DNA from 2 places in the Kitasatospora sp. NPDC087315 genome. Region 2 is predicted to be linked to the other one. Evidence: riboswitches for the same ligand, from Rfam matches in the RefSeq annotation. Region 2 holds a riboswitch; the other holds the start of a gene.
What was found. Region 2 has a riboswitch for S-adenosylmethionine ahead of thrC (threonine synthase). Riboswitches for the same ligand answer to the same signal wherever they lie in the genome.

Region 1: another riboswitch for S-adenosylmethionine. It lies ahead of ACIO5D_RS14480 (aminotransferase class V-fold PLP-dependent enzyme); the one in region 2 lies ahead of thrC (threonine synthase).

What each region holds. Positions count from the first base shown of each region.
Region 1 is NZ_JBIUYD010000009.1:1,484-11,240, forward strand. Features, by position in the region: gene ACIO5D_RS14460 (c-type cytochrome) at 1-572, opposite strand, end outside; gene ACIO5D_RS14465 (heme-copper oxidase subunit III) at 760-1,380, opposite strand; gene ACIO5D_RS14470 (hypothetical protein) at 1,774-2,199, shown strand; gene trpD (anthranilate phosphoribosyltransferase) at 2,328-3,404, shown strand; SAM riboswitch class IV at 3,523-3,640, shown strand; gene ACIO5D_RS14480 (aminotransferase class V-fold PLP-dependent enzyme) at 3,692-5,056, shown strand; gene ACIO5D_RS14485 (Lrp/AsnC ligand binding domain-containing protein) at 5,065-5,346, opposite strand; gene ACIO5D_RS14490 (rhomboid family intramembrane serine protease) at 5,388-6,170, opposite strand; gene ACIO5D_RS14495 (hypothetical protein) at 6,373-6,636, shown strand; gene ACIO5D_RS14500 (NYN domain-containing protein) at 6,821-8,230, shown strand; gene ACIO5D_RS14505 (NlpC/P60 family protein) at 8,432-9,469, shown strand.
Region 2 is NZ_JBIUYD010000004.1:298,377-318,360, forward strand. Features, by position in the region: gene groL (chaperonin GroEL) at 1-349, opposite strand, end outside; gene ACIO5D_RS08345 (cold-shock protein) at 723-926, opposite strand; gene ACIO5D_RS08350 (ubiquitin-like small modifier protein 1) at 1,503-1,781, opposite strand; gene thrC (threonine synthase) at 1,810-3,096, opposite strand; SAM riboswitch class I at 3,114-3,246, opposite strand; gene ACIO5D_RS08360 (glucosyl-3-phosphoglycerate synthase) at 3,396-4,436, shown strand; gene ACIO5D_RS08365 (trehalose-6-phosphate synthase) at 4,477-5,946, shown strand; gene otsB (trehalose-phosphatase) at 5,930-6,760, opposite strand; gene ACIO5D_RS08375 (DUF3263 domain-containing protein) at 6,841-7,068, opposite strand; gene ACIO5D_RS08380 (cupin domain-containing protein) at 7,181-7,525, shown strand; gene ACIO5D_RS08385 (extracellular solute-binding protein) at 7,586-8,857, opposite strand; gene ACIO5D_RS08390 (ROK family protein) at 9,176-10,123, shown strand; gene nagA (N-acetylglucosamine-6-phosphate deacetylase) at 10,120-11,316, shown strand; gene ACIO5D_RS08400 (carbohydrate-binding protein) at 11,385-12,368, opposite strand; gene ACIO5D_RS08405 (diguanylate cyclase domain-containing protein) at 12,530-14,344, opposite strand; gene ACIO5D_RS08410 (flavin reductase family protein) at 14,712-15,239, shown strand; gene arfB (alternative ribosome rescue aminoacyl-tRNA hydrolase ArfB) at 15,259-15,690, opposite strand; gene ACIO5D_RS08420 (hypothetical protein) at 15,758-16,255, shown strand; gene ACIO5D_RS08425 (TerD family protein) at 16,415-16,990, shown strand; gene ACIO5D_RS08430 (hypothetical protein) at 17,123-18,292, opposite strand; gene ACIO5D_RS08435 (DUF3180 domain-containing protein) at 18,415-18,903, opposite strand; gene folK (2-amino-4-hydroxy-6-hydroxymethyldihydropteridine diphosphokinase) at 19,145-19,744, opposite strand; gene folB (dihydroneopterin aldolase) at 19,785-19,984, opposite strand, start outside.

The DNA.
Region 1 (9,757 bases), on a different contig from region 2:
TGCATGGCCTCGTAGATGTGCTTGGCGTCCACGCCCTCCAGCGACGGGGCGTACTTGCCCTGGGTCAGGGCACCGCCCTGACCGGCGAAGTTGTGGCACTGGGCGCAGTTGGTGCGGAACAGCTCGCCACCCTTGGACACGTCGTCCGGGTTGGTCGAGGTGTACTGCTCCGGGTCCGGCCGCACCGGGCCGGGGCCGAGCGAGGCCACGAAGGCGGCCAGCTGGTCGATCTCCGACTGCGAGTAGATGTTCTTCTTGCGCGGCACCTGGGCGCCGGGCTGCTGGGCCGGCATGCGGCCGGTGCCGACCTGGAAGTCGACCGCGGCGGAGCCGACGCCGACCAGGCTGGGACCGTCGCTGCTGCCCTGACCGTTCAGGCCGTGGCAGGAGGAGCAGCCCACGGCGAAGAGCTTCTTGCCCTCATCGATCGCGAGCGACTGCGCGGCGACGTCGGCCTGCGCCTTGTCGGCGGGCGCGAACGCGGCGTACAGCCCCCCGGTTGCCGCCAGGGCGAGAAGTAGGACGACCAGCGCCGCCAATGGGTGGCGCCGTCGTGCGGAGAGCTTTTTCACGGAATAACCCCGGTGTCAGGATCTGGTCGACTGGTGGGTGCACCCGGCGGCCGGTCTGGCCGGCACGAGGCTGCCTGTTCTAGGGCTGCGCGCGCGGTCGGTCGGTGGGAGCGTCGGCACCGGCAAAGAGGCCCGTCGCCGGTGAGGGCGGGGACCGGAGCCGGTGGCCAGTGACCTGATCAGCTGGTTACTTGATCAGGTAGATGGTCGCGAACAGGCCGATCCACACGACATCGACGAAGTGCCAGTAGTACGACACCACGATGGCTGCGGTGGCCTGCTCGTGCGTGAAGCGCTTGGCTGCGTACGTCCGTCCCAGGACCAGCAGGAAGGCGATCAGACCACCCGTCACGTGCAGACCGTGGAAGCCGGTGGTCAGGTAGAACACCGTGCCGTACGGGTCCGAGGACAGCGAGAGGCCGTCCTTCTTGACCAGCTCGGTGTACTCGAAGATCTGGCCGCCGATGAAGATCGCGCCCATCACGAAGGTGATGACGAACCACGAGCGGAGCTTCTTCACGTCCCCGCGCTCGGCGGCGAACACGCCGAGCTGGCAGGTCAGCGAGGAGAGCACCAGGATCGTGGTGTTGACCGAGGAGAAGGGCACGTTGAGGGCGTGCGCCTTCTCGCTCCAGAACTCGGCTCCCTTGACGGAGCGGAGCGTGAAGTACATCGCGAAGAGGGCCGCGAAGAACATCAACTCGGAACTGAGCCAGACGATCGTTCCGACGCTGACCATGTTCGGCCGGTTGACCGATCCGTGCGCGTGCCCGGTTTCTACTGCTGTTGCTGTCGCCACGACGGACATTATGTCGGTCCCTTATTCCGTCTTCACGCCGGGGGGTGTCCCTCGGAGTGTCCGGTGCGTGCGGTATGCCCCCCCGGGGGCCGACGGGGCGTCCGGATGGCGGCTGAGCAGCGGCGTGTCCCTTTTCTGACGGTTCTTCGAAGGCCCCTTCGACCCTGTTGCCCTGCGTGTCGCTGCATGGTTCGGGGGTGGGTGGGGAGTAAAGGAGGGGCCGCCGTGTCGACCGTACGGGTGACTGCGAGGTCTGGGGTGACGGGCCGTCCTCCGACTGGGTGAGTCGTGGGCGCGGCGGCTTGAGAAGGGATCGCGCGGCAGGGACCGGCGGCAGGTGATCGGGAGTAGCATCCGGATCAGGCGAACGTGGTCCGGATCACACTTGAGGGAGCAGGGCCCATGGCGTACAAGACCGACGAGACGCTCACCGTTCTCGTCTACAGCCACGACCGCAACACCCGCGAGCAGGTGCTGACGGCGCTCGGCCGTCGGCCCGCCGAGGATCTGCAGGAGCTGTCCTACCTGGAGTGCGCGACGACCCCTGCCGTGCTCAAGGCGCTGGAGAAGGGCGGGGTGGACCTCTGCGTCCTGGACGGCGAGGCGGTGCCGGCCGGCGGGCTCGGCCTCGGGCGGCAGCTGAAGGACGAGATCTACGGCTGCCCGCCGGTGCTGGTGCTGATCGGACGGCCGCAGGACTCCTGGCTCGCCGCCTGGAGCCGGGCGGACGCGGCGATCTCCCGCCCGGTGGACCCGGTGGCGCTGGCGGAGTCCGCCGCCACCCTGCTCCGCGCCCGGCTGGAGAAGCGGGCGCCGGTCGCCCGCTGAGCGGTGCCGTCTCACTCCTAGAGAAGGCGGGTGCCGGGGCGGACCGGGGGACCTCGCCGCTCGATAGGCTGATTCCATTCCTACGGATGTCCCCGACCCCGGGGAACCGACAAGAGCTGGAGTCAGCCATGGTGAACGTGCACCCTGCGAACGGCGGCAACGACCCCGCGCAGGTGGTCCGCACCTGGCCGGACATCCTGTCGGCGCTGCTGAGGGGCGAGCACCTGAGCCGGTCGGCCACCGCCTGGGCGATGGACCGGATCATGAGCGGCGAGGCCTCCCCGGTCCAGGTGGCCGGCTTCATGGTGGCGCTGCGGGCCAAGGGCGAGACGGTCGACGAGATCTCCGGCCTGGTGGACTCGATGTACGCGCACGCCGAGCCGCTGGACATCCCCGGCCCGGCCGTCGACATCGTCGGCACCGGCGGCGACCGCGCCAAGACCGTCAACATCTCCACCATGTCGGCGATCGTCGCGGCCGCGGCCGGCGCCAAGGTGGTGAAGCACGGCAACCGGGCCTCCTCCTCGGCCAGCGGCTCCTCCGACGTGCTGGAGAAGCTCGGCATCGGCCTCGACCTCTCCGCGCGCCGGGTCGCCGAGGTGGCGGAGGAGGTCGGGCTCACCTTCTGTTTCGCCGCCAAGTTCCACCCGGCGATGCGGCACGCCGCCCCGGCGCGGCGCGACCTCGGGGTGCCGACGGCGTTCAACATCCTCGGCCCGCTGACCAACCCGGCCAGGGTGACCTCGCACGCGATCGGCTGCTTCGACACCCGGCTGGCCGGGCTGATCGCCGGGGTGCTGGCGCAGCGCGGCTCGAACGCCCTGGTCTTCCGGGGCGACGACGGTCTGGACGAGCTGACCATCTCCACCACCTCGCAGGTCTGGATCGTGCGCGACGGTGTCGTCACCGAGGAGTCCTTCGACCCGCGCCAGGTCGGCATCGAACTGGTCGGCATCGAGGCGCTGCGCGGGGCGGACGCGGCGTACAACGCGGAGGTCGCCCGTCGGCTGCTGGCGGGGGAGCGCGGGCCGGTGCGGGACGCCGTCCTGCTCAACACGGCGGCCGCGCTGGTGGCGCTGGAGCTGACCGGTGCCCCGCTCGCCGAGCAGCTGGCGGCCGGGATCGAACGGGCCGCCGAGGCCATCGACTCGGGCGCGGCGCAGGACGTCCTGAAGCGCTGGTCGGAGGCCACCGCCCGGGCGTGAGAAGGCAGTTGGGGCCGGTGGCGGCGGGTCGCCACCGGCCCTTCGGCGTCTTCGCGGGGTGTCCGGATGGTGAAACCGTGTTTGACCGCCCGGCGGGCGCCACCTAGAGTCTTCGCCAGGTCATGAGTGACAGCGCAAAGCCCCAGCTGGCTGTCCGGCAACCCTCCGTCCGTGGCGGGGTGCCCTGGGTGAGGACCGGGTCACGCGGCAAACCGTCCGGGTGGCAAGCGCGGACACCCGGACGACACGCACTCCCGGGGTCCTGGACCCAGAAGGAGTGCATTCCCATGTCCCTCTCCACCGAAATCTGCGCCCCGCTCGCCGTCCTCGGTCAGGACGTTCAGGTCCCGCTGGTCAGTGGCGAGAAGGTCACCTACGCGGCGCTCGACTACGCGGCCAGCTCCCCGGCGCTCCAGCGGGTCTGGGACGACGTCGCCGCCTACGCCCCCTACTACGGCAGCGTCCACCGCGGCGCCGGCTACCTCTCCCAGCTCTCCACCGACCTGTTCGAGCAGAGCCGCCGCACCGTCGGCGAGTTCCTCGACCTGCGCGAGGGTGACCAGGTGGTCTTCACCCGGGCCACCACCGACTCGCTCAACCTGCTCGCCGGGGCCGTCCCGGCCAGCACCCGGGTGTTCGCCTTCGAGACCGAGCACCACGCCTCGCTGCTGCCCTGGCGCCACGCCGGCCTGGCGGTCAGCTACCTGCGCGCCCCGCGCTCGCACGCCGAGGCGGTCGCCGCCCTGGACGCCGCGCTGGCCGAGGCGCCCGAGGGCCCCAAGCTGCTCTGTGTCACCGGCGCCTCCAACGTCACCGGTGAGCTGTGGCCGGTCGCCGAGCTCACCGCGACCGCCCACCGGCACGGCGCCCGGGTGGTGCTGGACGCCGCCCAGCTCGCCCCGCACCACCGGGTCTCGGTGCGCGAGCTGGGCGTGGACTGGATCGCCTTCTCCGGCCACAAGCTGTACGCGCCGTTCGGCGCCGGGGTGCTGGCCGGCCGTGCCGACTGGCTGGACGCGGCCGAGCCGTACCTGGCCGGCGGCGGCGCCACCCGGACCGTGGCCCGGGAGACCGACGGCTCGGTGGCCGTCCAGTGGCACACCGGCCCGGCCCGCCACGAGGCCGGTTCGCCGAACGTGATCGGTGTCTACTCCATCGCCTCGGCCTGCCGGGCGCTGACCGAGGCCGGTTTCGACGCGCTGGAGGCCCGGGAGCAGCAGCTGATCGCCCGGCTGAAGGCGGGCCTGGCGGACGTCCCGCAGGTGAAGGTGCTGAACCTGTTCGGCGCCGACTCGGCCCGGGTGGGCGTGCTCTCCTTCGTGGTCCAGGGCTGGAACAGCTCGCACTTCTCGGCCGCGCTCTCCGCCGAGTACGGCATCGGCGTGCGGGACGGCCTGTTCTGCGCGCACCCGCTGGTCCGCACCCTGCTCGGCGACGAGGACGTCGCGCCGTCCGAGTGCGGTGCGCCCGAGCCGTCGCTGCCGGGCGAGCGAAGCCTCAACGCGATCCGGGTCAGCTTCGGCGCCGGCACCCCGGACGAGCACATCGACCGCTTTCTGACCGCCGTCCGCGAGCTGGTCACGGACGGGGCGGCCTGGAACTACCGCAACGAGGGCGGCCGCTGCGTCGCGGACACGCGCCGCGCGGGCTGATCGTCCCGCTATTCGTCCAGGCCGAGGGCGAAGGCGGCTTCCAGGTCGTGCTGGGAGTAGGTGCGGAAGGCGATCTGGGTCTCGGTGTGGGCCACCCCCGGGACCTTGTTCAGCCGGCCGGGGATGACCTCGGCCAGGTCGTCGTGCCGCCGCACCCGCACCATCGCCACCAGGTCGTAGCCGCCGGTGACCGAGTAGACCTCGCTGACGCCTTCGATGGCCGCGATCGCCTCGGCGATCTCCGGGATGCGGTCGACGCTGGTCTTGATCAGGACGATGGCGGTGATCACTGTTCGGGCTCCTTTGTGGGGTGCCGCCAGGGTATCGGGCGTCAGACGGGCCGTCGCGGGGGGCGGCCGGCCGGTGTGCAGGCGTACAGGAAGCCGGCCGAGAACCCGATGACATGGACCAGGTAGGCGACGCCGGGGCCGGCCGAGTGGACCGACCACCACTGCAGGGCGAACCAGAGCCCGAGCACCAGCCAGGCCGGGAACCGCAGCGGCAGGAAGAGCAGCAGCGGGACGAGCGTGGTCACCCGGGCCCGCGGGTGGAGCCGCAGATAGCAGCCCAGCGCCGCCGAGATCGCCCCCGAGGCGCCGATCAGCACCGTGGTCGAGCCGGGCGAGTGCGCCTGGGCCAGTGCGAAGCCGTAGGTGGCCAGGCTGCCGGCCGCCAGATAGAAGACGGCGAAGCGGGCCCGGCCCATCCGCTTCTCCACGGTGGGGCCGAAGACGTAGAGGAAGAGCAGGTTGCCCAGCAGGTGAAGCCAGCCGGCGTGCAGGAAGAGCGCGCTGAGCACGGACAGGGCCGGGTGCTTGCCCGGGGTCGGGGCGGCCGGGCAGCCGGGCGCCGGGTCGGGGGCCTCGGCCAGCTGTCCGGCGGTCAGCGGGCGGCCGGCCAGCAGCTCGGCCGGTACCGCGCCCCAGCGCTGCTCGTACCGCTGCTCCGCGCAGACCCTGGCCTGGCCGCGGCCGTAGAGCGGGTTGAGCCCGGCGGCCGGGCCGAGCAGGAAGACCACCGTGTTGAGCGCGATCAGGGCGTAGGTGACGGCCGGGGCGGGCGCGGCCGGGGGCCCGCCGCGTGCGCCGGTGTGGTCGAGGACCGTGATCGCCATGCGGCCAAGCATCCCTCCGCCCGGCGCGGGCGACACCGCGCTGTACGGCAGGTGGGCTACCGTCCCGATCGCCGCGACCGGTGGTCGGGACGGTTGCCTCAGGCAATAGGCTTGGGGCGGGCATTCCCGCCTCCCGCCGCCGACGCCGGGGCTCCGGGGGGAGCGCCTGAGCCCACCCAGGGACCACCCGAGAGGACCCCCGATGACCGTCCCCGCCCTGACCGCTGAGACGCGCTGGCGCTGCACCCTGTGCGGCAACCTGACCCGCTTCGACGTGACCCGCTCCGCCCGGGTGACCGAGTACCTGCACTTCGACCTGGCCGGCGAGTCCAAGGTGGAGGAGACCGAGGTGCTCAGCGAGACCATCGAGTCGGTGCGCTGCCGCTGGTGCAACGCGGTGGACCAGGTCGAACTGGTGGCCCGTCCCGGGGCCGAGGCCGGAGAGGCCGCCGCTGAGCAGGGCTGACGCCCGGTCCGTGGGGTGGACGGTGCGCGGCCGTTCACCGCACGGGGACAATACAGACAGAACGCACGGAGCGTGACGACGAGGGCGACGGCCGCGGGCCGTACCCCGCTGGACGAGGATCGGAGCCGAGGACGTGGTGGACGCAGCGAAGGAGCCCGCCGGGCCGCAGGGGCGGCAGCCCGCTGTGGACGGGCAGGCGCCGGACGCGGCCGAGGCCGCCCCGTCCGGTACCGGGGCCCCCGCCGAGGAGTCGGGCGGTGACGAGCCGGCGGCAGACCGGGCCGTCGAGACGCTCGACCGGCCGCTGCCCGAGGGTGTGCGCCGCCGGGTGGTGGGCCTCGCCGCCGACGCGCTCGGGGGGCTGCCGCCCGCCGAACTGCCGCAGAGCCTGCGGCAGTACGCCAAGTTCACGCCGGCCCGGCGGGCCAAGTACGCGGCCACCGCGCTGGCCGCCGCACTGGAGTCGGAGCCGGCCTTCCGGCTCCGGATAGCGGAGCGGCTGCGGCTGGGCCAGCCGGACCTGGTGAAGGCGCTGGAGGCGGGCCACGTGCCCGGCGCCGCCGACCCGATGGACGTGGCGGCCGCCGCCTATCTGGTGCGGTCGGCGGGCTGGAGCCGGCTGGTCGCCGAGGCGGGGGAGCAGGCCGAGCGGGCCGGCGCCGAGGGCGCCGCCGCCGAGGCGGCCCGGCTGGCGGAGAAGCTGCAGGCGGAGCTGGCGGAGGTACGGGCCTCCGCCCGGGCGGACCTGGACCGGCAGCGGGCCGAGTCGGAGGACGTCCGCAAGGAGGCCGAGTCGCTGCGCAAGAAGGTGCGGTCGCTGGAGAGCGACACCCGCCGGGCGCAGGCGGAGACCCGCCGGGTCACCGCCGAGCTGGAGGCGCTGAGGACGCAGGCGGCCGCCGAGCGCGGCGCGGGTGAGAGCGAGGCCCGGCGGCTGCGGCACCGGATCTCCGAACTGGAGACCGCCGCCGAGCAGGGCCGCCGTTCGGCCCGCGAGGGGCGCAGCGTCGAGGACATGCGGCTGCGGCTGCTGCTGGACACCGTGCTGCAGTCGGCGCAGGGCCTGCAGCGGGAGCTGGCGCTGCCGGTCTCCCAGATCCGCCCGGCGGACCTGGTGGAGGCGGTGGTGCCGGGCTCGGCCTCGCCGCACGACGTGGCCCGGCGCGGGCTGGCGGAGGACGATCCGGCGCTGCTGGACCAGCTGCTGGCGATCCCGCAGGTGCATCTGGTGGTGGACGGCTACAACGTGACCAAGACCGGTTATCCGGCGCTGCCGCTGGAGCAGCAGCGGATCCGGTTGCTGGGCGGGCTGGCGATGCTGGCCCAGCGCACCCAGGCGGAGGTCACCTGTGTGTTCGACGGGCAGGACCTGGACGTGCCGGTGATCATGGCGCCGCCGCGCGGGGTGCGGGTGCGCTTCAGCCGGACCGGGGAGACGGCGGACGAGCTGATCCGCCGTCTGGTGCGGGCCGAGCCGCAGGGCCGTCCGGTGGTGGTGGTCTCCACCGACCGGGAGGTCGCGGAGGGCGTGCGCAAGGCGGGCGCGCGCCCCGTCGCCTCCGTCCTGCTGCTGAACCGGCTGGCCCGGCCCTGATGCCGGAGGGACCGGAGTGACCGCTGGTCAGCGCCCGGTTTGCGGCAGTGTGTGGATCCCGTGAAGTCAGGCCGCCGGTGGAGGTTCACGCCATCGGGGGAGTGGCGGAAAGCGTGGATCTTCACTAGGGTCTGGCGTCAAACCTATTTTCCGGATCCTCACTCAAACGGGTGAGTCCGTTGGAAGAAGGAACCGATCACTTTGGCCTCCCACCGCCGTCCCAAGCAGCCGAGCCGCGCGCGGGTCTCCGTGCTCACCGCTGCCGCTGCGACCGCGGTCGCCCTCTCCGCCCAGGTCGGCGCCCACGCCGCGCCCTCCCCCAAGAAGGAGGACGTGAAGGCGCAGATCGACCAGCTGAACGAGGAGCAGGAGCAGGCGGCCGAGAAGTACAACGGCGCCAAGGAGCGGGCCGACCAGCTGCGCAAGCAGGCGGACCAGCTCCAGGACCAGGTGGCCCGCGGCCAGGACCAGATGACGCAGCTTCAGGCCGGGCTGGCCGAGGTGGCGGGCGAGCAGTACCGCACCGGCGGCATCGACCCGTCCGTGCAGCTGATGCTCTCCTCCGACCCGTCGGGTTACCTGGACAAGGCCTCCAGCGTCCAGCAGGCCAGCTCCAGCCAGTCCGAGGCGCTCAAGGGCCTGCAGGACCAGCAGCGCCGCCTGGACCAGCAGAAGGCCGAGGCGGCCGCCGTCCTCGCCTCCCTGGACAGCACCACCAAGGATCTGAACCAGGCCAAGGCGGACGTCAACCAGAAGCTCAAGGAGGCCCAGACGCTGCTGAACTCGCTCAGCGCGGCCGACCGGGCCGCCCTGAAGGCGCAGCAGCAGCAGGACGACCGGGCCTCGCGCGGCAGCGAGCGCACCGACCTGAGCAGCCTGCCGCAGGCCGGCGGGTACGCCGGGGTGGCCGTCGCCAAGGCGATGAGCAAGCAGGGCTCGCCGTACGTCTGGGGTGCCATCGGGCCGAGCACCTTCGACTGCTCCGGTCTGATGGTCTGGGCGTACAAGCAGGCCAATGTCTCGTTGCCGCGCACCTCGCAGGCGCAGGCCGGCGTCGGCACCCGGGTCCCCTCGCTGGACCAGGCGCAGCCCGGTGACCTGATCATCTACCGCGACGACCGCAGCCATGTCGCGATGTACATCGGCAACGGCATGGTGGTGCACGCGCCGCACACCGGTGACGTGGTGAAGGTGATGAAGGCCGACGCGATGAAGATCAACGCCATCCGCCGGGTCTGACGGTTCGTCGATTGGGGGCAGAAGCCCCCGATCCAGACATTCCCTGATAGGTCGACACGCCCGGCCGGGCCGGCCCGCTGCTGTGATGTGGGACACGCCCCGGTCGGGCGCTCTCGACCCGCATTGTGAGTAATGATCAGCCCCGCGTGCGGTTGTGATCACATTCGGTCATATTCACAAATGAACTTGGGTATTCTTCCGTCTTTTTTCTGACAAGGATTTGAACGGATCACGGTTCTGTTACTAGGGTCATGCCTCGAACCACCGTGCAGTCGATCACCCATCCCG
Region 2 (19,984 bases):
GCTTCAGGGCCATCGGGTTGGCGCCGGCGGCGACGTTGCGCAGACCCTCGCGGACGAGCGCCTGGGCCAGCACGGTGGCGGTGGTGGTGCCGTCACCCGCGACGTCGTCGGTCTTCTTGGCGACCTCCTTGACGAGCTCCGCGCCGATCTTCTCGTACGGGTCCTCGAGCTCGATCTCCTTGGCGATGGAGACACCGTCGTTGGTGATCGTGGGGGCGCCCCACTTCTTCTCCAGAACGACGTTGCGACCCTTGGGGCCGAGCGTGACCTTCACTGCGTCGGCGAGCTGGTTCATGCCACGCTCAAGGCCGCGGCGAGCTTCCTCATCAAAGGCGATGATCTTGGCCATCTGAAGTGGTCCTCCGGGACACGGTCGACTGCTCGGACCAAGGGGTGCCCGCGACGGACGGCCCTGGTGTGCGGGGGTCCTTTCCCCTACCGCTCCCGGGGGCCTCACCGACCCGGTCCGCTGTCACTCTCACGCTGTGAGTGCTAACGCCAATGATTAGCACTCTGGCAGGGCGAGTGCAAGCCCAATCGGCAACCCGCGAGCCGCACCGGCCACCCGCGGGCGGACGTGCGGCGGGCCCCGGGCGCCACGTGCGGCGGCGCCCGCCGCCGCACGTGGCGACGGGCCCGTACGACGTGTGTCGTACGGGCCCGTCGCGAAGCAAGAGGCGCACCAGCCGATGGGCCGAGCCGAACTCCTGGGGTCGGAAAGGTCAGACCGCGGCGCGGACCATGTCCGCCTGCGGGCCCTTCTGCCCCTGAGAGATCTCGAACTCGACCCGCTGGCCCTCCTCAAGGGTGCGGTAGCCGTCCATCTGGATCGCGCTGTAGTGGACGAAGACGTCCGCACCACCGTCGACCGCGATGAAGCCGTAGCCCTTCTCCGCGTTGAACCACTTGACGGTGCCCTGAGCCATTCCGAACTCCCCTAGTGCTGTGCTGGCCCTTCACGCGCCCGCAGGTCGCGGGCCCGGGTCTGGTTTCGAGGCCGGCCCGGGGAACCCCCCCTGGACGCAGCCGTGCACGCCGCGGTCCCCCGCCGAGCCACCGGACGGCATCCGATGGGCGGGCGATCGCGTCGATCGCGGCTGAATGTATCCGGATCGACGCCCTCTGCAACAGGGTCAGCCGCAGGGAATTCCCCGGGCCCGCCAGGGGACACCTCAGGTGAAATCAGGAGGAAATCGGCATTTCACGCCGGACATAGCGGACGAATTACTCAAATCCCCTTGAGAATTCTGACATCTGCCTGACATGTTTCACGGCCGTGCGCGCGGCGCCGGTCTCAGCGGCCGGACGGTCACCGGCGATACGGGTTCAGCCGGATTCGGGCGCCGGTGAAAGGGGAAGGGGAGCCCTGTTCCCAGCCGAGCGACACTCTACTCCGACTGGACCCGGAAATATTCCCGCCGAAATGCGGCCGGCCGCCCCCGCGTACGGAATTCGGAATTCCGTACGCGGGAACGGCCGGCCGGGAAGAGCGGCGGACGGGCTCAGCAGCCGCCGGCCACCGCCGGGATGATCGACACGCTCGCGCCGTCCTTGATCTCGGTCGCCAGCCCCTCCGCGAACCGCACGTCGTCGTCGTTGACGTAGACGTTCACGAAGCGGCGCAGCTTGCCGGCGTCGTCCAGGACGCGGGCGGCGATGCCCGGGTGGTTCTTGTCGAGGTCGGCGATGACATCGCCCAGGGTGGCACCCTCGGCGGCGACCTCGGCGGAGCCGCCGGTGTAGGTGCGCAGGATGGTGGGAATGCGGACGTTGGCGCTCATGGCGGGGGCTCTCCTAGCGGGGTGGTGGTCAGGCGGAGGCGAGGCCGGCGTCGCGGAAGGACTCCAGCGTCGGGCGGATGACGGTGGTCATGCCGGAGTCGGAGACGGCGTCCAGGGTCTTCAGGCCGTCGCCGGTGTTGATCGCGACGGTCTCCTTGGCCGGGTCCAGCTGCCCGGTCTCGACGAGCTTCTTCAGCACGCCGACGGTCACCCCGCCCGCGGTCTCGGCGAAGATGCCCTCGGTGCGGGCCAGCAGCTTGATCGCGGCCACCACCTCGGCGTCGGTGACGTCCTCGACCGCGCCGCCGGTGCGGCGGGCGATGTCCAGCACGTACGGGCCGTCGGCCGGGTTGCCGATCGCCAGCGACTTGGCGATGGTGTCCGGCTTGACCGGGCGGATCACGTCCCGGCCGGCCTTGAACGCGGCCGACACCGGCGAGCAGCCGGCCGCCTGCGCCCCGAAGATCCGGTACGGCCGGTCCTCGACCAGACCGAGCCTGATCAGCTCCTGCAGCCCCTTGTCGATCTTGGTGAGCTGGGAGCCCGAGGCGATCGGGATGACGATCTGCTCCGGCAGCCGCCAGCCGAGCTGCTCGCAGATCTCGTACGCCAGCGTCTTGGAGCCCTCACCGTAGTACGGGCGGAGGTTGACGTTCACGAAGCCCCAGCCCTCGCCGGCCGGGTCGCCGATCAGCTCCGAACAGAAGCGGTTGACGTCGTCGTAGTTGCCCTCGATGCCGACCAGCTCGCCGCCGTAGACCCCGGCCATCACGACCTTGCCCTGCTCCAGGTCGTGCGGGATGAACACGCAGGACTTGAATCCGGCCCGGGCCGCCGCCGCACCGACCGCACCGGCCAGGTTGCCGGTGGACGAGCAGGACAGCGTGGTGAAGCCGAACGCGCGGGCCGCCTCGATGGCGCAGGCCACCACGCGGTCCTTGAACGAGTGGGTGGGGTTGCCCGAGTCGTCCTTGATGTGCAGCTGAGCGGTGAAGCCCAGCTCACGGCCCAGGTTGTCGGCCTTCACCAGCGGGGTCCAGCCCGGGTTCAGGTTGGGCTTCCCGGCGACATCGGCCGGAACGGGCAGCAGCGGGGCGTAGCGCCAGATCGACGCCGGGCCGGCCTCGATCCGCTTGCGCAGGTCCTCGGCGGCCTCGCCGCCGAAGTCGTACGCGATCTCCAGCGGCCCGAAGCACTCCAGGCAGGCGAAGCTCGGACCGAGCGGAAAGCGGGTGCCGCACTCCCGACAGGACAGCGCGGCGGCGGGGCCGAGGTCAACGGTGAGGGATGCGGGTGCGGCGGTGTCGATAGCCATGATGGCGGAGGCCTCTCTCCTCATCTTCCCCGTGACGCGGTCGCGCCACAGGCCGGAATTGGCACCTGTCCCGCCGGGCCTGTACGACAGCCGCGCGAGAAGGTTGCCGGGACGTCAACGGGCCGTTCCCTCAGTCCCTCTGGATGAGCTCTGTGAAGTTGTGGTCCTGCTCAGCGGTGACCCCGGCGTGCGAAGGTCCGATCGCTGTACGAAGACTGTATCCGAAGGCGTCAACCCCGAACGGGACCGTCCGCCACGCGAGATGCCCCGTCCCACCCGAACCCGCCGAGGAGAGACCCGTGCCCGCCGAACCGACCCCCGCGCTCCTTCCGCAGGCGGCGTCCTGGCTGCGCCGCCGCTCCTGGAGCGCGGCCGACCGCCCGGTCGGCACGCTGCTGGACGCCAAACGGGCGGCGGGCCGGGCGGGCACCGTCAGCGTGGTCCTGCCCGCGCTGGACGAGGAGGCCACCGTCGGCGACATCGTCCGCACCGTCCGCCGCGAGCTGATGGAGCGCCTCCCGCTGGTCGACGAACTCGTCGTGGTCGACTCCGGCTCCACCGACGCCACCGCCGCGGTCGCCGCCGGGGCCGGCGCCCGGGTGGTGCACCGTGACGACATCCTGCCCCGGCTGCCCGCCGCCCCCGGCAAGGGCGAGGTGCTCTGGCGCTCCCTGCTGGTCACCAGCGGCGAGATCGTCTGCTTCGTCGACGCCGACCTGCGCGAGTTCGACCCGGCCTTCGTCTCCGGCATCATCGGCCCGCTGCTCACCGAACCCGACATCCAGCTGGTCAAGGCCATGTACGACCGGCCGCTCGAAGTGCCGTCGAGCGGCCCGTCCGACGCGGGCGGCGCGGTCGTCCCCTCCGGCGGCGGCCGGGTCACCGAGCTGGTCGCCCGCCCGCTGCTCAACCTGCACTGGCCGGAGCTGGCCGGCTTCGTCCAGCCCCTCGGCGGCGAGTACGCGGCCCGCCGCTCGCTCCTCGAACGGCTGCCGTTCCCGACCGGCTACGGCGTCGAGCTCGGCCTGCTGGTCGACGCCCTGGAGACCGCCGGTCTGGACGCCCTGGCCCAGGTGGACGTGGGCGTGCGCCACCACCGCCACCAGGACGGCCAGGCGCTCGGCCGGATGGCCGCCACCATCTACCGCACGGCCCTGGAACGCCTCGACCGCACCCACCGCCTCAAGGCCTCCGCCGACCTGGTGCACCCGCTGCTCACCCAGTTCACCCGCGACCCGGAAACCCGTGCCTTCACCGCCCACACCCACCCGGTCACCGGCCTGGAACGGCCCCCGATGCACACCGTCCCCGAGTACGTGAGCCGCCACCTGCCGCACTGACCGGGGTTTGCCGACCCTGGCCCCCGGCAACGTACCAACCATGGGCGATCTCACGACCGAACGTTCGAGTCCGACCGGCACCGCCCCCGTACTGGTGGCCTCCAACCGGGGACCGGTGTCGTTCAGCACCGCGGACGACGACACGCTGACCCTCCGCCGGGGCGGCGGCGGCCTGGTCTCCGGGCTCTCCGCCATCGCCGACCCCAGCGCCGTCTGGGTCTGCGCCGCCCTCGGCGACGCCGACCGCCGGGCCGCCGCGGAGGCCCCGCACGGCCGCCTCGACCTGGCCGGCCACGACGTCGGCGGACAGGCCGTCCGGATGCTGGACATAGATCCGGAGACCTTCGCCCGGGCCTACAACGGGGTCGCCAACTCCACCCTCTGGTTCGTCCACCACCTGCTGTACGCCACCCCCACCGCCCCCGCCTTCGACGCCGGCTTCCGCACCGAGTGGCAGGCCTACCTGGCCTACAACGCCGCCTTCGCCGACGCCCTCGCCGCCGAGGCGGCCCCCGGCGCCGCGGTCCTGGTGCAGGACTACCACCTGTCCCTCGTCCCCGCCCTGCTCCGCGCGGCCCGACCCGACCTGCGGATCGGCCACTTCTCGCACACCCCGTGGGCCCCGCCCGAGTACTTCCGGCTGCTGCCCGACGATGTCGCGACCGCCGTCCTCACCGGGATCCTCGGCGCCGACCGGGCCGGCTTCCTCACCCGCCGCTGGGCCCTGGCCTTCGCCGACTGCTGCGAGGCGCTGCTCGGCGCCACCGTCGACCGGACCGCCCTCACGGTCACCCACGACGGCCGCACCACGTTCCTCGGCGTCCACGGCCTCGGCGCCGACGCCGACTTCCTGCGCGACCGCGCCCACCGCCCGGACGTCGACGAGCGCCTCGCCGCCCTCCGTGAGGCCGTCGGCGGCCGGCGCACCGTCGTCCGGGTGGACCGCACCGAACTGAGCAAGAACATCGTCCGCGGCCTGCTCGCCTACCGGCACCTGCTGCGCACCCGCCCCGAGTGGCACGACCGGGTCGTGCACGTCGCCTTCGCCTACCCCTCGCGCACCGACCTCGCCGAATACCGGGCCTACACCGCCGAGGTCCAGCGGCTGGCCCAGGAGATCAACGACGAGTTCGCCACCCCCACCTGGCAGCCGCTGATCCTGCACGTCGACGACGACTTCCCGCGCTCCCTGGCCGCCTACCGGCTGGCCGACGTGGCCCTCGTCAACCCGATCCGGGACGGCATGAACCTGGTCGCCAAGGAGGTCCCGGTGGTCTCCGACCACGGCTGCGCCCTGGTCCTCTCCCGCGAGGCCGGCGCGTACGCCGAACTCGCCGACGACGCGATCACCGTCAACCCGTACGACATCATCGCCACCGCCGACGCCCTGCACGCCGGGCTCACCATGCCCGCCGACGAACGCGCCGACCGCACCAAGCGCCTCGCCGCCGCCGCGACCGCCCTGCCGCCCCAGCAGTGGTTCCTCGACCAGCTCAACGCGCTCGGCTGAGCTCCTCCCCCAGCGCCGCCAGCAGCTCCACCACGCCGGCCGGGCCCGGGACCACCAGGTCGGCCCGGTCGGCGAGCTCGCGGACGGTCGTCCCGCTGCACACCAGCAGCCCGGCCAGCCCCTCCCCGCGCAGCTTCTCCACCGCCGCGTAGGCCGCCACATCGCCCAGATCGTCCCCGGCGTACAGCACCGACCGGGCGGCCCGCTCCCGCAGGAAGCCGGTCAGCGCGGCGCCCTTGTCCACCCCCGGTGGCCGCAGCTCCAGCACCAGCCGGCCCGGCTCCACCACCAGCCCGTACTCGGCGGCCAGGGCCGCCACCGGTGCCCGCAGCAGTTCGAACGCCTCCTCCGGTGCCCCGGTGCGCCGGGTGTGCACCGCCAGCGAGCGGCCCTTGTCCTCCACCCAGGTCCCGGCCGGCGCCCCGGCCCCCGCCAGCACGTCCGGCAGCGCCGTCCGCACCCCCGCCACCCCCGGGTGCACCGGCGGCGCCGTGACCTCTCCGGCCTCCCAGCGCTCGGCGCCGTAGTGCCCCAGCACCACCAGCCCGTCGACCGCCGCCAACCCGCCGTACTCGACCGCCAGCGCGGCCGGCCGGCCCGTCACCACCACGATCGAGCCGACGTGCGGGGCCAGCCCCCGCAGCGCCCCCGCCACGCCCGGATGCGCGCGCGCCAGGCTCGGATCGGCCACGATCGGTGCCAGCGTCCCGTCGAAGTCGAGGGCGACCACCGCGTCCCCGGGCGAGGCGAGCACCGCCTCCAGCCCCGTGCGCCCGGCGTCCGTGTCCGGCTGCGGAATCTCCTTGAAGACCATGCCCGGACCCTACCCACGCGGCCGCGCCGTCACCCGGCCGGCGGTCGGCTACCGACCGCTACCGACCCACTGCCGACCCGCTACCGGGCCGCCCGCCGGGCCGCCCGTACCCGCCGCAACCGGTTCACCAGCACCGGCGCGTGGGCCAGGGCCTCCGGCCGATCCAGCAGCCCGTTCAACAGCTGGTAGTACCGCGTGCTGGAGAGCCCCAGCTCCTCCCGGATCGCCCGTTCCTTGGCCCCGGCCGTGCGCCACTGCCGTCCCTCCAGCTCCAGCACCGCCCGGTCCCGCCCGGTCAGCTCACCCATGCCCCGTCACCGCCTCCGACGCCCCGGTCCGCTACGACCTGTCATTCTCCCCCGCCGGTCCGACACACTCTGCGCCCCCGCGCTCCCCGCCCGCGCCGCTACCGTCGCTGGCATGACCACCAGCTTCGCCCTGCACATCCCCACCGCCGAGCTCGAACCCGACCCGCTGGACCCGGCCCAGATCGTCTCCGGCACCCCCGAGGTCTCCGGCAAGGTCCTCTCGGAGTCCCCCGACGGCCGCCAGCTCCGCGGCATCTGGCAGATCACCCCCGGGGTGGTCACCGATGTCGAGGCCGACGAGCTGTTCGTGGTGCTCGGCGGCCGGGCCACCATCGAGATCGACGGCGGCCCGACCCTGGAGGTCGGCCCGGGCGACTGCGCCGTGCTCCGGGCCGGCGACCGCACCACCTGGACGGTCCACGAGACCCTCCGCAAGGCCTACGCCATCACGCTCTGACGGAGCGCTCCGACCACCCGCCACGCCCGTGGCCGCCGAGGGGCCCTCGCGCCGGTCCGGCTACTTCCGGACCCGCGCGGCCTCCTTCAGCGCGGCCCCCTGCAGCCCCTCGAGCACCTTCTTGGCGTCGCCGGTGACGGCCTCCCCGATCCCCGCCTTGATCCGGTTGCTGACGTCGGTCCACGCCGGATCCCCGAACGGGTAGAAGCTGGCGTTCGTCAGACCCGTCGCGAACTGCTTCAGGTCGTCGTGCTTGCCGTCCGTCGTCATCTGGGTGAAGGCGTCCTGGGTCACCGGCAGCAGGTTGTAGGTCTCGTCGAACTTCAGCTGGTTCTCCTTGGTGTACACGAAGGAGAGGAACTTCTTGATCTCGTTCTTGTGCCCGTTGGCCTTGAACGCCATCATCCAGTCGGCGACCCCGAGGCTGCCGGTCTTGGCCACCCCGTCCCGCTTCGGTATCGGCGCCGTACCGAAGTCGATCTTCCCGGCGGCGGCCATCCGCAGCAGGGTGGGGTGCCCGTTCAGCATGCCGACCTTGCCCGCCGCGAAGTCCGTGAACACCGGCGTGCGGTTCATCTTGCCCGGCTCGGCGTAGGTGAGCTTGGTGTCGACCAGGTTGGTGCGCAGCCAGCTGAAGGTCGCCTGGTTCTGCTGGCTGTCGATGGTGTAGTTGCCGACGTCGTCGGAGAGGCTGCCGCCCCCGCTGAGCGTCCACAGCATCGACTCGGCCGGGGCCTCCTCCGGGCCGAGCGGCAGGCCGTACGGGGTGACCCCCGGCACCTTGGCCTTGATCTTCTCGGCGTCCTGCTTGAGCTCGCTCCAGGTGGCCGGCGGCTGGCTGATCCCGGCCTTCTGGAAGACCGCCTTGTTGTAGAACAGCACCCGCGAGGAGGAGACGAACGGGATGCCGTACTGCGTGCCGAGCATCTGCCCGGCGTGCGTGAAGGAATCCATCATGTTGGCCTGGGTCTCCAGGGACAGCACGTCCGTGGCCGGGTAGAGCCGGTCCGCGGCGGCCTGGTCGGCGAACCCGCCGGTCTGCAGCAGGTCGGGCGACGTGCCGGCGGCGATCAGGTCGTCGACCCGCTTGCCGATGTCGGTCCAGCCGACCACCTCGACATCGACCTTGATCCCGGGGTTGGCGGCCTCGAAGCGGTGGGCGATGTCGTCCCAGTACGGCTTGGAGCTGGTCTCCGCGCTCTCGCCGTAGTCGGCCGCGACCAGCTTGAGGGTGACCGTGCTGTCGCCCTGCCCACCGCAGCCGGTGAGCAGCAGCGCTCCGGCCAGCGCGGTGCCGAGCAGACGGGTGGGGACCTGGGCGCGCCTGTTCAACGCGGGTACCGCCTTCGAGGGGGGAGTCCGATGGACGTCGGAGTTGTCTGAAAAGCGGCCGGATGGGGGAATCCGGCAGGGGGGAGGCGTAACACTGTCAAACCCACCGCACGGTGGTCCACACCTCTGGCCGGTACGTGCCGGGTAGTTATCGAAGTGCGGAGGTCATTGCACGATGCGCAATGGCGGCGAGCCGCAGCAGGACGCGCAAAGTGCCGCACACCACATGGTTCTGCGACAAAGCTCACCTACTTTGGACCAGACCAATCCGACAACTGGACTAGACCTCTCCGACCCGACCAAGGGAAACTGTCCTCCGTGAAGCACGTCATCGCACTCGATGTAGGCGGCACCGGCATGAAGGCCGCGCTGCTCGCCCAGGACGGCTCCGTGCTGTTCGAAGCACGCCGACCGACCGGGCGGGAGCACGGCACGGACGCCGTCGTCGCCGCCATCCTCGACTTCGCCGCCGATCTGGCGGACGAGGGCCGAAGCCGTTTCGGCGTCGCCCCGCTGGCGGCGGGCGTCGCCGTCCCGGGGACGATCGACGAGAGGAACGGTATCGCGGTCTTCTCCGCCAACCTCGGCTGGCGGGACCTCCCCCTGCGCAAGCTGCTGGGCGAGCGCCTGGCCGGCCCGGGCGGCCCGCCCATGCCGGTCGCGCTCGGCCACGACGTGCGCTCGGGCGGTCTCGCCGAGGGCCGGCTCGGCGCCGGCCGGGGCGTCGAGCGCTTCCTGTTCATCGCGCTGGGCACCGGCATCGCCGGCGCCATCGGCATCGGTGGCCGGATCGAGGCCGGAGCCCACGGCTACGGCGGCGAGATCGGCCATGTGGTGGTCCGGCCGGGCGGCCCGCAGTGCGGCTGCGGCGCCCGGGGCTGCCTGGAGACGCTCGCCTCCGCCTCCGCCGTCTCCCGGGCCTGGGCCGCGGCCTGCGGTGACCCCGACGCCGACGCGGCATCCTGCGCCGTCGCGGTGGACGCCGGGGACGACCGTGCCGTCGCGGTCTGGCAGCACGCGGTGGACGCCCTCGCCGACGGCATCGTGCTCGCCCAGAGCCTGCTCGACCCGTCCACGGTGATCGTCGGCGGCGGGCTGGCCGAGGCCGGTGACACCCTCTTCACTCCCCTGCGCGCGGCGGTCAACGAGCGGCTGACCTTCCAGATGCCCCCCGAGGTCGTACCGGCCATGCTCAAAGACACCGCCGCATCCCTGGGCGCGGGCCTGCTCGCCTGGGACCTGCTCTCCATGGAGGTGACCGCGTGACCACGCGGATTCAATCAGCGGCTCTGCCGCGGCGTACCGCACTGGCCGGCGCCCGACTCGTCCTGCCCGGCGGTGTCGTCGAGGGCGACCGGCTCTCGATCGACGGCCCGCTGATCGCCGGCTTCGGCGGCGCGGCCGAGCCCGGCGACCTCGACCTGACCGGGTACACCGTCGTCCCCGGCTTCGTCGACCTGCACGTCCACGGCGGCGGCGGCGCCTCGTACACCTCCGGCATCGCCGAGGAGGCCCTCAAGGTCGCCCGTACCCACCTGGAACACGGCACCACGACCACCATGGCGTCCACCGTCACCGGTGAGATCGACGAGGTCGCCCGCCAGGCCTCCGTGCTCTCCGAGCTGGTCGAGGACGGCGTCCTCGCCGGCATCCACTTCGAGGGCCCGTTCATCTCGCACAACCGCTGCGGCGCCCACCGCCCCGACCTGCTGCGCGACCCCGACCCGGCGCTGGTCCGCAAGCTGGTCGACGCCGCCCGCGGCCACGCCAGGATGGTCACCCTGGCGCCGGAGCTGGCCGGCGGCCTGGAGTCCGTGCGGATGCTCGCCGACCTCGGTGTGATCGCCGCCGTCGGCCACACCGACTCCGACTACGCCAAGACCCTGGAGGCGATCGAGGCCGGCGCCACCGTCGCCACCCACCTCTTCAACGCCATGCCCGGCATCGCCCACCGCGCGCCCGGCCCGATCGTGGCGCTGCTGGAGGACGAGCGGGTCACCGTCGAGCTGATCAACGACGGCATCCACCTGCACCCCTCGGTGCTCGACCTCGCCTACGGCACCGCCGGCGCCTCCCGGGTCGCGCTGATCACCGACGCGATGGGCGCGGCCGGCATGGGCGACGGCCTCTACCCGCTCGGCCCGCTCCAGGTCGAGGTGAAGGAGGGCGTGGCCCGTCTGGTCGAGGGCGGCGCGATCGCCGGCTCCACGCTCACCCTGGACGTGGCGTTCAAGCGGTCCGTCACCGTCAACAACCTGACGCTGAACCAGGCCGCCGAGTCGCTCTCCGCCGCGCCGGCCCGCCTGCTCGGCCTCGCCGACTCGATCGGCTCGCTGGAGACCGGCAAGAACGCCGACCTGGTGGTCGTCGACTCCGAGAGCTACGACCTGGTCGCCGTGATGCGCCGCGGCGAGTGGATCACCGGCGCCGAGAAGTTCGCCCCGGTCACGTCCGTCTGACCGACGGCCACGGCCGCCCGCCCCCTCCGCACAGAGGGGACGGGCGGCCGTGGTGTGCCCGGGGCCGGTCAGCCGGCGCTGGCTTCGAGCGTCACCTGGTCGATCAGGACGGTGCCGCCCACCGGGGCCGAGACGGTCACGGTGTTCGGTCCGGCCTGGAGCGGCGGAGTTATGTAGGTGGTGTACCAGGAGGACGCCGCGTCCTTGCCCGGCGAGTAGTTCCGGAACGCCAGACCGCTCGGCCAGTCCTTGCCGTTGACGGCGACCGTCGCCTTCACGTCGGCCCCGGGGTTGTTGAAGTGCACGGTCAGCTTGTACGTCCCGGCCGCGGCGACCTCGCCGGTCCAGGTCACCGAGGACCCGGCCTGGAGCGTCAGATAGCTGCCGTCCGCCGACTTGGCGCCCTTGACGGTGTTCCCGGACGGCGCGTTCTGGCCCTGCAGCTGGCTCGCGTCCACGGTGCCGGGGCCGTTGGCCGGGGCGGCACTGGCCGAGGGCGAGGGGGCGGTACTGCCCGCCGTGGTGGTCGGGGTGACGGGCGCGCTGGCCGAGGGCGTCGGCTTGTCGTCCTTGTCGCCTTCCGGGTCACCGGTGGAGAGCGCTATCCCGGCCCCGATCGCGATCGCCGCGACCACCGCCACGGCACCGATCACCGCACCCTTGCTCCGGCCGCTGCTCGGCCGCTCCTCCCCCGGCTGCGGGCGGGAGTGCTCGGCGTAGCGGGTCTGCTGGGTCGGCACACCGCCGTACTCGGGCTGCTGCTGCGGGTACGGCTGGGCGGGCTGCCCCTGCGGGTACCCCTGCTGTTGCTGCGGCGGGTAGGGCTGCTGCGGCGGGTACGGCTGCTGACCGTACGGGGCCTGCTGCCCGTACTGGGCACGGCCCACCTCCATCGGGCGGCTGTACGACGTGCGCGGCACGCCCTGCTGCGGCTCGGCCGACTGCGCGGCGCTGCCGTCGGCCGGGCGGTAGAGATAGCCGAAGGGATCGTCGTCCTGCGGTGCACCGCCCTCCGGGCTCTCGGGCACTCCGTTGCTGCCGGCGGTCGTCACGGTGGTCAACTCCCCATCGCGGTCGCGCCGCCCGGCTGCCGTGCCGCCGGCGCAAGTCATGGTCGCTCGTACCCGGGAACCCTACCTGCCGTCTCCCACAGCGGGGAAAGAGCCCTTGACAACCGGCGGGTAGCTCGCGCCCGGCGGGGCCGCGCCGCTGCTCAGCCCGCCCGTCGGTGCGAGCGCTCTCCCCGGGCCCCGCGCACCGAGCCGCCCCTGGCCCGCTTCTCGTCGTACATCCGCTCGTCCGCGGTGTGCAGCACCTCCTCGATGCTCATCCCGCAACCCGCCCAGCCGACGCCGAGGCTGACGCCGACCCGCATCGCCCGGCCGTCGATCCGCATCGGCGGGATGATCGCGTTGCGCAGCCGGTGGGCGAGGTCCTTGGCCTCCTCCCGGCCGATGCCGTCGGCCAGCACCACGAACTCGTCGCCGCCGAGCCGGGCCACCGTGTCGCCGTCCCGGACGGCCCCGCTCAGCCGGCGGGCGACCTCGACCAGGACGGCGTCGCCCGCGTTGTGGCCGAACCGGTCGTTGATCGACTTGAAGCCGTCGAGGTCGCAGAAGAGCACCGCGAGCCCCTTCTCCACCGCGGCCGCGCCGCCCGAGCGGAACGGGCCCGACCAGACCTCGCCGCCCGCACCCTGGTCGGCGGGGACCACGGCGTGCACATGTTCGCCGTAGCCGCCCGGCCAGTCCGTCCCGCCCGGGGGGAAGTCCGGCCCGGGCTGCCCGTCGGGCGCGCCGTAACCGTGCACCGGCCCGGACCGCGGGTCCGTCCCCTCCAGCCCCCCGTACGCGGCGTGCGCGCTGTAGGAGTCGGCCGGGTAGCCGGGGTACGCCTGCGGGTAAGCCCCCTCGCCGTGCCCGGCGACGGCGCCGACGGCCTGCGGCTCGTTGCAGAGCCGCCGCCCCAGCCGGGCCTTGAGCTCGGCGCCGTTGGGCAGGCCGGTGAGCGCGTCGTGGCTGGCCCGGTGCGCCAGTTGGAGCTCGTGGCGCTTGCGGTCCTCGATGTCCTCGACATGGGTGAGCAGGAAGCTCGGGCCCTCGGCGGCGTCGGCGACGATCGAGTTCCGCAGACAGACCCACTGGTAGCCGCCGTCCCGCCGGGACAGCCGCAGTTCCGCCCGGCCGCTCTCGGCGCTGGTGCGCTCCAGCAGGGCGCGGTCCTCGGGGTGGACGAGATCGGCGAAGCTCTGCTGCCGGAGCACCGCGCGGGGGCGGCCGAGCAGCCGACAGAGCGCGTCGTTGACCCTGGTCAGCTGGCCGCGCCCGGCACCGTGCAGCTCGGTGATGGCCATCCCGCTGGGCGCGTACTCGAAGGCCTGGCGGAAGCTCTCCTCGCTGGCCCGCAGCGCCTGCTGCTCCTTCTCCAGGCGGGCCAGCGCACGCTGCATCTCGGCGCGCAGCCGGGCGTTGCCGATCGCGATGGAGGCCTGGAGGGAGAACATCTCCAGCGCCTCGCGGGTCCAGGCGCCGGGCCGCTTGCCGCTGCGCGGACGGTCCACCGAGAGGACGCCGAGCAGGTCGCCGCCGGCGCTGTACATCGGGGCGAGCAGCCCGTCGGCGGGGTGCCAGTCGTTGGCGTAGACGGGCTGCGGGCCGTCCCCGATCCAGCGCGGGATGTCGCTGGCGACGGCCCAGCCCCGGTCGTAGGGGAGGAAGCGCAGGGTGCCCCAGTGGTCGCTGACGCCGAGCAGCCGGTCCCAGGACTCGCGCGAACCGACCTGGCCGAGCAGGACGGAGGGGCCGCCCATGGCGCTCTCCTCCAGCTCCCAGACGGCCGCCACCACGAGGTCGCCGTCCGGGCGGACGAGGCTGACCGCGGCGGCGTCGAAGCCGAGCCCGTGCACCGCGCCCTCGACCACGGCCTGCAGCGTGCCCGCCAGGCTGCGGGCAGCGTTGAGGTCCGCCACGACCCGGTGCAAGGTGCGGAGGGTCGCGAGACGGACGTACGGCTCCGACTCGGCTTCCATGCGGGGGCTCCCCGGCTGCTTCGGATAGTTCTTGAATGGTTATCGTCCGATTGCCAGAAGAACTGAATCACAGGGAGCACAGCGTTCGGCACGCTCGGTCAGCAATAGGCCGCCACTTGTGACTTAAATCACACAAGACTTATGCGCCCTTAATCAGTTCATCCGTCCCGTATGGGGACATAGGGCTTCATCGGGATATTTCTCCTGGTCGGCCGCATTGACCGCGCACTGAAGCCACCTGACGGCCGGCGGGCTCCCTGCTTCACTCCTGCGGGTGAGTCCGGCGGCGAACCGTAACCTCTGCGCCGTTGGTCCTACGACCACGGCCCGATGCCGTTCTGCCCGGCCGCCGACTACCGTGCGGTACGTGTACTCGTCCCCGCAGCCCGAAGCTGCCCCCCAAGCGACGCCCGACGAGTTCCGGGCAGCGCTCTCCCAGCTCGCCTCCGGCGTGAGCCTGGTGACCGTCCACGACCCGGAGGACGGCGAGGACGTCGGCATGACCGCCACGTCCTTCCTCTCCGTCTCGCTGGAGCCGCCACTGGTGCTGATCTCCGTCCGCGAGGACTCCCGGATGGACGACGTGCTCTCCCGGACCGACACCTGGGCGGTCTCGCTGCTCGCCGAGGAGCAGAAGGCGCTCGGCTCGCGGTTCGCCATGAAGGGCCGGCTCAGCGACCGGCTGCTGTTCGCCGACGCGCCGCACCACCGCGGCCCGCTCACCGGCGCACCGCTGATCGACGGGGCGCTCGCCACCGTCGAGTGCCGCACCGAGCAGCGGATAGCCGCCGGTGACCACACCCTGCTGCTCGGCCGCGTCCTGGAGGCCGTGGTGCCGAACCCGGGCGGCCGCCCGCTGCTCTACTTCCGCGGCTCCTACCGGCAGCTGGGCTGACCCGCTCCCCGGCCCCGGGCTAGTCGGAGTGCGGAGCGCGCCGGCCCTGCTTCAGCTCGGAGCGGTGCCGCTTGTTGGACAGCCGCCGCTCGACCATGCCCCGGCTCGGCTTCGTGGCCCGGCGCGACTTCGGCGGCGGCGCGGTGGCCTCGCCCAGCAGCGACGCCAGCCGGGCCGCGGCGACCTCGCGGTTGCGCCACTGCGAGCGGTGCTCCGAGGCCCGCACCACCAGCACCCGCCCGTCCACCAGCCGGCCGGCCAGCCGCTCCAGGGCGCGCTGCTTCCAGACCTCGGGCAGCGCCGCGGAGGCCGCCAGGTCGTAGCGCAGCTCCACCTGGGTGTCGGAGGTGTTGACGTGCTGGCCGCCGGGGCCGGAGGAACGGGAGAAGCGCCAGACGAGCTCGGTGTCGGGGACGACCACCGAGCCCCGTACGCGGATGGGCTCGGGCATGCGCCCATCATCCCGTGCCCGGGGCCGCCGGTCACCCGGTTATCCGGCCGCGCCCGCAACCCCGACAATGGCGTACGTGATCGAGCTCGGCTACTCCCTCTCCAACCGCTTCCCCGACCCCCCGCAGACCGACTACCGCAGCGCCTCCGTGCACACCCTGCGGTACGACCTCTTCTGCGGCGACGTCTACCTCGACGCCGACGGGACGGAACTGTCCACCGACTGGAAATGGGTGCCGGTGCTCGATTTCGCCTGGGCCCTGTGCGACATCGCCGAGCAGCTGGACCGCGACCCGGACGGCAGCCGCGCGGCCCGGGTGCAGACGGCCGACCTCGACTTCACCCAGAACACCGAGCTGCTGCGGTTCGCCCGCCGCTTCAACTGGGTCGAGGTCACCGCGACCTGGCTGCCGGACGAGCCACCCGCCGTCGTCCGCCACAGCGAGCTGCGGCGCGAGGCCAGGGACTTCCTCCAGGACACCCTCGCCGATCTCTTCGACATGCACCCCGACCTGGCCGACAATCCGAACATCTGGTCACTTCAGGGCCGCTACCGTCGAATCTGACCACTTCGCGTGCCCGCCCCGATCGGCCTGTTCCGACGGTTCATTGCCCTCGTCTTTGCCCAACCGTGATTCACCGCGGAAATTGGCCACCCGGTACGGAACCAAGTCACCGGGCTCTCGCGTTATCCGGGTCAAAGCAACGAAGGGACAGCAAACACCATGCCAGTGAGCCTCTCCAAGGGTGGCAACGTCTCGCTGACCAAGGAGGCCCCCGGCCTGTCCGCGGTCACCATCGGACTCGGCTGGGACGTCAGGACCACGACCGGTGCCGAGTTCGACCTCGACGCCAGCGCGATCGTGCTGAACGCGGACGGCAAGGTGCTGTCCAACGGCCACTTCGTCTTCTTCAACAACACCAGCACCCCGGACGGCACCGTCGTCCACACCGGTGACAACCGCACCGGCGAGGGCGCGGGCGACGACGAGGCGATCAACGTCAACCTCGCCGGCCTGCCGGCCGAGGCCGCCAAGATCACCTTCCCGGTCTCGATCTACGACGCCGTGGCCCGCTCGCAGAACTTCGGCCAGGTCCGGAACGCCTACATCCGCGTGATCAACGCGGCCGGCGGGGCCGAGATCGCCCGCTACGACCTCTCCGAGGACGCCGCCACCGAGACCGCCATGATCTTCGGCGAGCTCTACCGCAACGGTGCCGAGTGGAAGTTCCGCGCCGTCGGCCAGGGCTACGCCTCCGGTCTGGCGGGCATCGCCCAGGACTTCGGCGTCCAGCTCTGACGCCACCCCGGACACGCCGAAGCGCCCGGCCCTCCACCACGGAGGGCCGGGCGCTTCGGCGTTGACGGCCACCGGAAACACTGCGGCGCGGGCAGCCGGTCGGACCGGCCGCCCGCGCCGACGGCGCCGGGTTCAGCGCGAGGCGCGCAGCTCCGGAAGCTGGAGCAGTTCGGTCTCGTCGTGCGGGGTCAGATCGACGACCTCGGGCTCCACCGCCGCTTCCTCCGGCGCGGGAGACCCTGCCTGCACCATCGAAGCGGCGTGCGCCTGCGCCTCTGCCTGGGCCTGGGCCTGAGCGGCGACGGCCTCGTCCCCCACCACGTCCGCCAGATCGGCGCGCTCGCCCAGCTCCGAGACGCTCCCGACGGCCGGCGTCGGAGCCGCCGCCCGGACGGCCGCGCCGGAGCTGCGGCCGAAGAAGCTGAAGCCCTGCCCCCGGACCTGCCCGGACTGCACCGGCCGCGGCCGGTGCCGCTCGGCCGGCACCACGGGCGCGGCGGGCGTCCCGCCCAGCTGCTCGACGGTCGCGGTCAGCACCGGCCGCGCGGGTGACCCGCCGACCGCCGGCCGTTCGCCCACGGCCTGGTCCTCCGCCGCCACGGACGCGGCCGACGCCGGGGCAGGCACCGCAGGAGCCACCGGAGCGGGCACTGCGGGCACCACCGGAGCCGGTACGGGCGCGGGGGCCGGAACCGGTGCGGCGGGCGCCGTACGAGCCCGCAGCGCGACCTGCGCACCGGCCGCCCGCTCACGCTGCGCCTCCTGCGCCGCCGCACGCCGCTCCAGCTGCCGCAGCACGGCCGCCGCGCGGACGAACGCCGCCGGGCTGGCCGGGTACCTGGGACGGCTCGCGGCCAGCGCCCGCTGGGTCGCCTCGGCCTCCTTGAGCGCCTGCTCGGCGACGGCGACGGCCCGCTCGCGCAGCAGCCGGGCGATCTCCGTCTCGGCCTTCGCCAGCCGAGACTTCTCGGCGGTCAGCCGGCGGCCGAACCGGGTGGCCCGCTCCTCGGCGACCTCCGCCGCGTACTCGGCCTCGGCGAGCTGCTCCTCGAAGCGCTCCTCGGCCCGCAGCCGCTGCGCGGCGGAGGCCTCGGCGGCCGCCCGCGCGGCCCGGTCGCGCTGGCGCAGCAGCACCGCGATCCCGAGCGTGGCGAGCACCGCGGCGACACCCACCGAACGCACCAGGACGGTGTCCTGACTGAAAAGCAGCGCGGCCACCGCGGCGACGATGAGCACGCCGGCGGCGGTGGGGGGAAAGACCCGGCCGAGGACGGAGGAATGACGGTGGCGTCCGCGAGACATGCCAAGAAACTAGCGTGCGAATTGGGGCCGTGTCAGCCCAGGGTCCCCTTTAGCCCTTGACAGCACGCAACCTTTACCGCACGTGCCCGGCCCCTCACTCAAGATCACCGAGTGCCGCCCGCTCAGCGGGGGGATGCCGCCGGGCCGCTCGGGTCGTCGTGGTTCTCCGGCAGCTTGCAGACGTGCTGCAGCCAGAGCGCCGCCGCGATCACCGCCGCACCGGCCAGCACCGCGAAGCCAGCCGTGACGGCCTGGTCCTTGCGCGCCGACACGTCCAGCTCGCCCAGCAAGTAGATCCCCGCGCCCGCGTAGATGCCGGTGACCACCGCCGAGACCAGCGCGCTCGCCTGCCCCAGCACCACCGCCCGGGCCGCGCCGAGCGGGTCGACCCCCTTCGCCCCGGGCTGCCGCTCGCGCGCCGCCTTCAGCCGGGACCGCAACGAGAGCGCGGTGGCCAGCAGGATCACCGCCACCGCGGCCAGCACCACCGGCGCCGCGCCGGGCACGGCCGGCAGGGTGTCCAGGGAGGCCCAGAGCTTGGAGCCGGCCCAGGACAGCGCCGTCGTAGCGGCGGTGATGCCGACCAGCAGACGGAGGCGAAGCAGCTTCACTCGGACGAGGTCCTTTCCCGGGGTACCGGAGACGGGCGGCCGCCCCCGGGCTGGGCCCTCTCCCCCGGCAGCCGGGCCGGGAGCGTGCCCCCGGCCCGTTGACGGGCAGGAGCCGAGGGCGGGTACGACGGCGTCAGGCCACCGTACCGGGCCCGGCCGGGCGGACACCCGCACGGAGGGCGGACACCTACTCGTACGGCCGGAGCCCCCGCCCGAGTTCCCCGGCCGCGGCCGGTGCCGGTTATTCCGGCAGGGTCAGCCGGATGTCCTCACGCCGCCGGACCCCCTGGGAGTCCGGACCGCCGAGCGCCGCCAGCAGCTCGGCGACCTGGCCCCGGCCGGGCAGCTCGGCCTCCGGCTGGGCGTCCAGCCAGGGAGCGAGCACGAAGGCCCGCTCGTGCGAGCGCGGGTGCGGCAGCAGCAGCTGCGGGTCGTCGCTGGTGACGCCCTCGTAAGTGAGGATGTCGACGTCCAGGGTGCGCGGGCCCCAGTGGACGGTGCGGACCCGGCCGAAGGCGTCCTCGATCGCGTTGCCGCGCTCCAGCAGGTCCTGCGGCGGCAGCGAGGTGCGCAGCACGACCACCGCGTTGTAGTAGTTGGGCTGCTCGTCGGGGCCGCCGACGGCCGCCGTCTCGTACACCGCGGAGACGGCCTTGATCCTGAGGCCGGGGGTGTCGGCGAGGGCGTCCACGGCGCCCTGGAGGGTGTCCAGACGGTTGCCCAGGTTGCTGCCGAGGGCGATCACGGCGCAGCGCTGGCTGTGCAGCGTGGTGTCGGCCGAGTCCACCCGGCTCTCCAGGTCGAACGTGGTCGGCGGGGCGGTCGGGTCGCTGGTGCTCATCGGATTCCCTCTGCGGCTGGAACGGGGTACGCGGCGTGGGTCATGCGCGGCCCCGGTGGATGGTCACGGTCACGTCGTCGAACGGCACGGTGATCGGGGCGTCCGGCTTGTGCACGGTGACCTCGACCCCCTCGACCGGGTCGTGCTTCAGGCACTGGTCCGCGATGCGCTGGGCCAGGGTCTCGATCAGGTCGACCGGCTCGCCGGCGATGATCGCGGTGACCTCCTCGGCCACGATGC